2 linked regions of the Aureimonas sp. SA4125 genome follow. The protein of the gene in region 1 interacts with the protein of each later gene in a pairwise test. Links are inferred from orthologs where the notes say so. Each region holds a gene or a part of one and is shown on either strand. Other genes may lie near its edges.

The links.
Region 2: the proteins of dnaE (region 1) and dnaQ interact in binary tests that used the Escherichia coli proteins (3 or more experiments, as listed by UniProt). The link is inferred for Aureimonas sp. SA4125 from one-to-one orthologs.

What each region holds. Positions count from the first base shown.
Region 1 is NZ_AP025032.1:2,163,175-2,167,544, forward strand. Bases 310-4,370 are described here. They hold dnaE (DNA polymerase III subunit alpha), read left to right. Parts: upstream 310-681; coding sequence 682-4,170; downstream 4,171-4,370. Other genes in these bases: Sa4125_RS10030 (hypothetical protein), read left to right, coding at 310-588; Sa4125_RS10040 (DNA polymerase IV), read right to left, coding at 4,321-4,370. Outside these bases: Sa4125_RS10025 (ABC transporter ATP-binding protein), read left to right, coding at 1-34; more of Sa4125_RS10030, read left to right, coding at 244-309. UniProt on the Escherichia coli protein: DNA polymerase III is a complex, multichain enzyme responsible for most of the replicative synthesis in bacteria. This DNA polymerase also exhibits 3' to 5' exonuclease activity. The alpha chain is the DNA polymerase catalytic subunit.
Region 2 is NZ_AP025032.1:4,651,452-4,654,504, forward strand. Bases 20-2,763 are described here. They hold dnaQ (DNA polymerase III subunit epsilon), read right to left. Parts: upstream 1,881-2,763; coding sequence 1,158-1,880; downstream 20-1,157. Other genes in these bases: Sa4125_RS21975 (Smr/MutS family protein), read left to right, coding at 20-198; Sa4125_RS21980 (helix-turn-helix transcriptional regulator), read left to right, coding at 301-696; Sa4125_RS24265 (hypothetical protein), read right to left, coding at 838-960; coaE (dephospho-CoA kinase), read right to left, coding at 1,992-2,588; Sa4125_RS21995 (shikimate dehydrogenase), read right to left, coding at 2,588-2,763. Outside these bases: more of Sa4125_RS21975, read left to right, coding at 1-19; more of Sa4125_RS21995, read right to left, coding at 2,764-3,053. UniProt on the Escherichia coli protein: DNA polymerase III is a complex, multichain enzyme responsible for most of the replicative synthesis in bacteria. The epsilon subunit contain the editing function and is a proofreading 3'-5' exonuclease.

The sequences.
Region 1 (4,370 bases):
GAGCGGCAAGATCGTTCCCTATCAGATGGGCTGACGAACGCAGGGCGGGACGGTCGACCGCCCGTCCCAACCGTGCACGCTCTCCGATCCGATCGCCGTCATCTCCCGAACGTTTCCCAAATCTCATCCCCGAACCCTCATCCTGAGCTTGTCGAAGGACGGGGCCCTGCGTCCGTGCCTGGCACCCCGTCTTTCAACCATTCGGGCGTGCCGCCGCGTCTTTTCGCGTGATGGGGATCGGGAGTGGCGACCGCTCATTTCTGCCGCGCGACCTGTCGCTGCCGATCAGGTGCATCACTGACGAGTGCTGATCGCGAGCCAATCGCCCGGAAAGACCAGTCACAGCACCGACGTGAGACCACGACGCGTAAGGGCATTCACGCGCGGATTAACCATGGCCCTTCGATTTCAGGCCATGTCGGCACTTTTCAGCGTCCCCGCTTGACCTTTTCTCCAAAAAGGAACAAAACAAGAACATCGAAACAGACAGGGAACGATGACATGCTGTATCTCGTCAAGGATCTCGCTTCGCTCGCCGCCGTCGCCATGTTCATCACCAGCTTCGTCCTGGTCCTGAATTCGATCTGAACTCCGATTTCCTGTTGAGTTCGCGTCCGCGAACTCGACAGGAGAGGCGGCGGAGAAGACAGTGCGGCTCCATCAGCGACAAGGGAGAACGGCATGGCGGGCGCCACCAAGCCGGACGCAGCGGCGCCGGCACTGAAGTTCGTGCACCTGCGCTGCCACAGTGCCTTCTCGCTGCTGGAAGGCGCGCTGCGCATCGACCAGATCGTCAAGCACGCCAAGGCCGACGGCATGCCGGCGATCGGCATCGCCGATACCGGCAATCTGTTCGGCGCGCTCGAATTCTCGGAAAAGGCGGCGAAGGCCGGCATCCAGCCGATCACCGGCTGCCAGCTGGAAGTCGATTTCGGCGACGCCGATCCGGAGGCCGGCGTGTCGCAGCGCGAGCGCAATGCGCCGGAGCCGCATGCCCCGCTGGTCTTCATCGCGGCGACCGAGGCAGGCTATGCCAATCTCGTCGAGATCGTCTCGCTCGCCTATCTCGAACACGACGGCAATGTCCGTCCCCATGTCCTCCTCGACTGGCTGCGCACGCGGTCTGAGGGGATCATCGCCCTGACCGGTGGGCCGCTGGGGCCGATCGGCGCGGCGATCCAGGCCGGACGCGGTGGCATTGCCCGGCAGCGCCTGGAGACCCTGCGCGCGATCTTCGGCGACAGGCTCTATGTCGAACTGCAGCGCCACGGCCAGCGCGGTCGCCGGATCGAGAGCGAGACCATCGCGCTCGCCTACGATCTCGAACTGCCGCTCGTGGCCACCAACGAACCCTTTTTCCACGCGCCCGACGATTTCGACGCGCATGACGCCCTGATCGCGGTCGCGAGCAACCGCCTCGTCAGCCACGAGGACCGCCGCCGCCTGACCCGCGACCATTATCTCAAGTCGCAAGCCGAAATGGCCGTCCTCTTCGCCGACCTGCCGGAGGCGCTGGAGAACACGATCGAAGTGGCGCAGCGCTGCTCTTTCCGGCCGCGGACCCGCAAGCCGATCCTGCCGCGCTTTGCCGGTGCCGACGTCGATGCGGCCGAGGCCGAGGTCGCCGAAGTGCTTGAGCTTCGGCGCCAGGCGGAGGAGGGGCTGGAGGCGCGCCTTGCCGCCCACGGCCCGTGCGAAGGCCAGACCGTCGAGGTCTACCGGGCGCGTCTCGCCTTCGAGCTCGACGTCATCGAGCGGATGAAATTTCCCGGTTACTTCCTGATCGTCGCCGACTTCATCAAGTGGGCGAAGGTTCAGGGCATTCCCGTCGGCCCCGGCCGCGGCTCCGGCGCGGGCTCGCTCGTCGCCTATTCCCTGACGATCACCGATCTCGACCCCTTGCGATTCTCGCTGCTCTTCGAGCGTTTTCTCAACCCCGACCGCGTGTCGATGCCCGACTTCGACATCGACTTCTGCCAGGACCGGCGCATCGAGGTCATCCGCTACGTCCAGGAGAAATACGGCCGCGAGCAGGTCGGGCAGATCATCACCTTCGGCACGCTGCAGGCGCGCGCGTGCCTGCGCGACGTCGGACGCGTCCTCGAGATGTCCTATGGCCATGTCGACAAGCTCTGCAAGATGGTGCCAGCCAACCCCGCCAATCCGGTGACGCTGGCGCAGGCGCTCATCGAGGAGCCGCGGCTGCAGGAGGAGCGCGAGAAGGAGGAGATCGTCGACCGGCTGATCACCATCGCGCTGAAGCTCGAGGGCCTCTACCGCCACGCCTCGACGCATGCCGCCGGCATCGTCATCGGTGACCGGCCGCTGTCGCAGCTGGTGCCGATGTACCGCGATCCGCGCTCCGACATGCCGGTCACGCAGTACAACATGAAATGGGTCGAGCAGGCGGGCCTGGTGAAGTTCGACTTCCTCGGCCTGAAGACGCTGACGACGTTGAAGACGGCGGTCGACCTCATCGCCCGGCGCGGCATCGACATCGACCTCGGCAGCCTGCCGCTCGACGACAAGAAGACCTACGACATGCTGACGCGCGGCGAGACCGTCGGCGTGTTCCAGGTGGAATCGATCGGCATGCGCAAGGCGCTGATCGGCATGCGGCCCGACCGCTTCGAGGACATCATCGCCCTCGTCGCGCTTTACCGTCCGGGCCCGATGGAGAACATCCCGACCTACAACGCGCGCAAGCACGGCGAGGAAAAGGCCGACTACATCCACCCAATGATCGAGGTGGTGCTGAAGGAGACGCAGGGCGTCATCATCTACCAGGAACAGGTGATGCAGATCGCCCAGATCCTGTCCGGCTATTCGCTCGGCGAGGCCGATCTCCTGCGCCGCGCCATGGGCAAGAAGATCCGCGCCGAGATGGACCAGCAGCGCGTGCGCTTCGTCGAGGGCGCCGTCAAGAACGACCTGACGAAGCCTCAGGCGAACATGATCTTCGACCTTCTGGCGAAGTTCGCCGACTATGGCTTTAACAAGAGCCACGCCGCCGCCTATGCGCTCGTCGCCTATCAGACGGCCTATCTCAAGGCGAACTACCCGACCGAATTCCTGGCCGCGTCGATGACGCTCGATATCGGCAATACCGACAAGCTGAACGATTTTCGCCTCGACGCGACGCGCCTTGGCATCGCCGTCGTTCCGCCCTCCGTCCAGACCTCGCACCGTGCCTTCGAGGTCGAGGGCGACCGGATCTTCTATTCGCTGGCGGCGATCAAGGGGGTCGGCGAGCAGGCGGTCGAGCACATCGTCGAGCAGCGCGGGACGAAGGGCTATGCCACGCTGGAGGATTTCTGCGCCCGCATCGATCCGAAGATCGTCAACAAGCGCACGCTCGAAAACCTCGTCGCCGCCGGCGCTTTCGACTGCTTCGGCTACGACCGGGCACAGCTCTCGGCCAATCTCGAGATCCTGTCGGGCTATGCCCTGCGCCTGCATGACGCGCGCATTTCCGGGCAGAACGACATGTTCGGCGCCGCCTCCGGCGAGCCGGAGCGCCTGCGCCTGAACCCCGCGCCGGGCTGGACTTCGACCGAGAAGCTGATGCGCGAGTTCCAGGCGATCGGCTTCTATCTCTCCGCCCATCCGCTCGACGAGTACAAGGACACGCTGAAGCGGCTTCGGGTGCAGACCCATGCCGAGGTCGTGGCGAGCGTCAAGCGCGGGGCGAGCGCCGGCAGGCTCGCCGGCACCGTCACCTCGCGCCAGGAACGCAAGACCAAGAGCGGCGGCAAGCTCGGCATCATCGCCCTGTCGGATCCCAGCGGCCAGTACGAGGTCGTGCTGTTCACCGAGGCGCTGACGCAGTTTCGCGAGCTGCTCGAACCGGGATCGTCGGTGATCCTTATGGTCGGGGCCGAGGAACGGCCGGAAGGCATCTCGCTGCGCGTCCAGGGCGTCCAGTCGCTGGAGGACGAGGCCGTTCGCAATCAGAAGGCGCTGCGGGTCTTCATGCGCGATGCAGGGCCGCTGAAGGTTTTTCGCAACCAGCTGCGCGATCCCGGCGACGCCGAGGTCTCCTTCGTGCTGATCCAGTCCGGCGGTGAGCGCGAGATCGAGATCTCGCTGCCCGGGCGCTATCGCGTCTCGCCGCAGATGGCCAGTGCGATCAAGGCGGCGCCGGGCGTCCTCGAGGTGGAGTTGACGTAAGTCGCGAGGGGAAGCGTTGGGGAAGGCCGCCGGCGCCGGTGGCAGGGGCCCGTCCAGTCGGATGGCGTGGGTGAGCCCGCAGGAGGCGTTGCGCTGTGTCGGTGGGTGCTTTCCTGCCCGCAACAGCGACCGCGCACCTGAATCGTTCTGTCAGCGACCCGGCTTAGGCCGTTCGGACGGCTGATGTTCTGGCGTCTCGT
Region 2 (3,053 bases), 2.5 Mb from region 1 along the record:
GCACAGGCCGACGGCATGCGCCATGTCCTCGTCATCACCGGCCGGGGTGCTTCGTTCGGATCGCGCGGCGTGATCAAGCGCTCGCTGCCACACTGGTTCGACACGGCCGAGTTCCGGCCGCTCGTCGCGGGCTTCGAACCGGCCGAGCGTGGCCATGGCGGCGACGGCGCCTTCTACGTCCGGGTTCGGCGGCGATGACGCTGGCGGGAGAGCGCCGTTGCCAGCATTCCCTTCGGCGCGCGATGATCGGTCCCTGTCCCGCAATCCTTCGACGGCTCGTCGCATGACTCCCTTCGTCGCATGACTCCCTTTGGCGAAAGAATTCGTGCGCTGCGGCGCGAGCGCGGCGTGACGCAGGGCGACATGGCGAGAGCCCTCGGCGTGTCCAGCGCCTACCTTTCCGCGCTCGAGCACGGCCGACGTGGCCGGCCGACCTGGCAGATGCTGCAGCGGATCATCGGCTATCTCAACGTGATCTGGGACGACGCGGAAGAACTGGAGCGCCTGTCGGCGCTGTCGCATCCTAAGATCAGCGTCGAGACCGCCGGTCTCAGCCCGCAGGCGACCGAACTTGCCAACCGGCTGGCGGAATCGATCGGCACGCTGTCGCAAGAGGACATTTCGAGCCTGCTCACGCTTTTGGAAGAAGCTTCGGCGCGGGCGGCCCTGCTTCAAAGGTCGAAACGTCGCCGGTAAGGACGGTTCCAGCGGATGCTCGCCGATGCATCGGGTGCGGCCCTACCTGATGAGAGCTGCACTGCTTCCCACAGAGATGCACCAACGCTCTCGCGGTGTGTATCCCGTCGGGATATCCATCTAGACAACGTTGGCTAGACTTCAGTCCTCGATCGGATCGCCGTTCTCGTCGAACAGGTCGTCACCGATATCGTCGCCGATCAGGCTGGGATCGGGCGTGCCGTTGTAGCTGTTGTCGGTCCGGCGCACGAAATGCGACGCCAAGCCACCGGCATGCCCCGGCTGCCCAGTCTCTGCCGTCTCTGACGCGACCGAGACGTCGTCTTTCGCCGGCTTTGGGCCAGCCGGCAAGACACCCGGAAGAGTTTTGGTGGATCGATCTATGTCAGTCATGGCGTCGTGCTCCCTGTCAGTCAAGGAAAACGGATGGCGGCCTTACCCGTTCCGCCGCGCTCGGGCCGTCAGCCCGCAGCCGCCAGCGTCGCTTCGGCGGGCAGGATGGACAGCCACAGCGCCTCGCTCCCCAGCGTCTCGACGAAGGCGCGGTGACGCGCCGCCTCGTCCGCCGTCACGCGCGGGGGGAGCGGGACCTGGCGGGGCTGGATGCGGATCACCGCGCCGTCGGCGTCGCGCTGTTCTTCCTGGTGCGAGGAAACCAGGCCGAGCGCCGCCTGCCTGCCGCCGATGAGTTCGATATAGACGCCGGCGAGAAGCAGCGAATCGACGAGGGCGCCATGCTTGTCGCGCTTCGTCGTGTCGATCGAGAAGCGCGAGCAGAGAGCGTCGAGGGTCGCCGGTGCCATCGGAAATTTCCGCCGCGCCATCTGCAGCGTGTCGACGATGCGGCCGGGATCCAGCGGCGGCCGGCCGACGCGGGCCAGTTCGGCATTGAGAAAACGCATGTCGAAGGAGGCGTTGTGGGCGATCAGCGTCGCGTCGCCGAAGAAGTCGAGCATCGCTTCGACCACGGCGGCAAAGCCGGGCTTGTCCTTCAGGAAATCGTTGGAGATGCCATGCACGTCGAAGGCGCCGGGATCGACCCGGCGGCTGCCGGGCGAAACGAAGCAATGCCACTCCCGGCCCGTCGGGATATGGTTCCAGAGCTCGACCGCGCCGATCTCGATCACCCGGTCTTCGGCAAAATCGAGCCCGGTGGTTTCCGTATCGAAGACGATCTCGCGCATGGTTTCTCCAGACTGCACCCAGCAGTCGCCAATCGCCGCCGCCAGTTCAAGCGGCGCGCGTGAAGACGACAGGATTATCCCCACTCTGCTCCAGATGTTCTTTCTTTGTTCTTAAGTTCGACGGTCATGCCCGAGAAGATCGGCGATGATGGCGTGAAGATCGCGCTCGGCCGCCGCCAGACCTTTCGACGTGTCGATGACGTAGTCGGCTTTCGCACGCTTCTCCGCATCCGGCATCTGCCGGGCAAGAATGGCCTCGAACTTCTCCACCGTCATTCCCGGCCGGGCAAGGACGCGTTCCCGCTGGACCGCGGCGGGAGCGCTGACGACGAGGATCCTGTCGACGGCGCCGGTCCGTCCGGATTCAAACAGCAGCGGCACGTCGAGAAGGACCAGCTTTTCGCCGACCGCGCGGCAGGCATCGAGGAAAGCTGCCTCTTCGGCGCGAACCATGGGATGGACGAGCGCCTCCAGCGCCATCATCGCCCTGGGATCGCCGAGGACGCGCCTGGCCAGCGCTTCGCGGTCGACGACGCCGTCCCTCGTGGTGCCCGGAAACAGTGCCTCGATCGGCGCGGCGAGCGGCCCGGCATAGAGACGATGGACCGCCGCATCGGCCGAATGGACCGGAATGCCCGCGGCCTCCGCCATGGCAGCCGTCGCCGACTTGCCCATGCCGATCGATCCGGTGAGGCCGAGAACGAGCATCAGCCCTCCCGGTCGATATCGGCGACGACCAGCGCCCTCAGCGCCGCGTCCACGGTTGGCCGCTGCCCGAACCAGCGCTCGAAGCCCGGCACGGCCTGGTGCAGGAGCATTCCGAGCCCGTCGGCGACCGTCAGACCCCGCGCCCGCGCGGCGGCGATCGTCGGCGTCTCCAGCGGGACATAGACGATGTCGGTGACGAGAGCCTTGTCGGACAGGCCGGAGAGATCCGGCAGCGGCGGCGACCAGCCGTATTTTTCCTCGTCGGGCTCCTTGGGCGGCACCGGCACGGTGTTGACGAGAAGATCGGCGCGCGACAGCAGCGTTTCGCGCTCGTCCTCGCCATGCCCGGAGACTCTCGGCCCAAAGCTCTCGGCGATGGCTGCGGCCCGCGCCGCCGTACGGTTGACGATGCGCACACGGCCAATGCCCCGGTCGAGCAAAGCGAACACCACGGCGCGGGCGGCG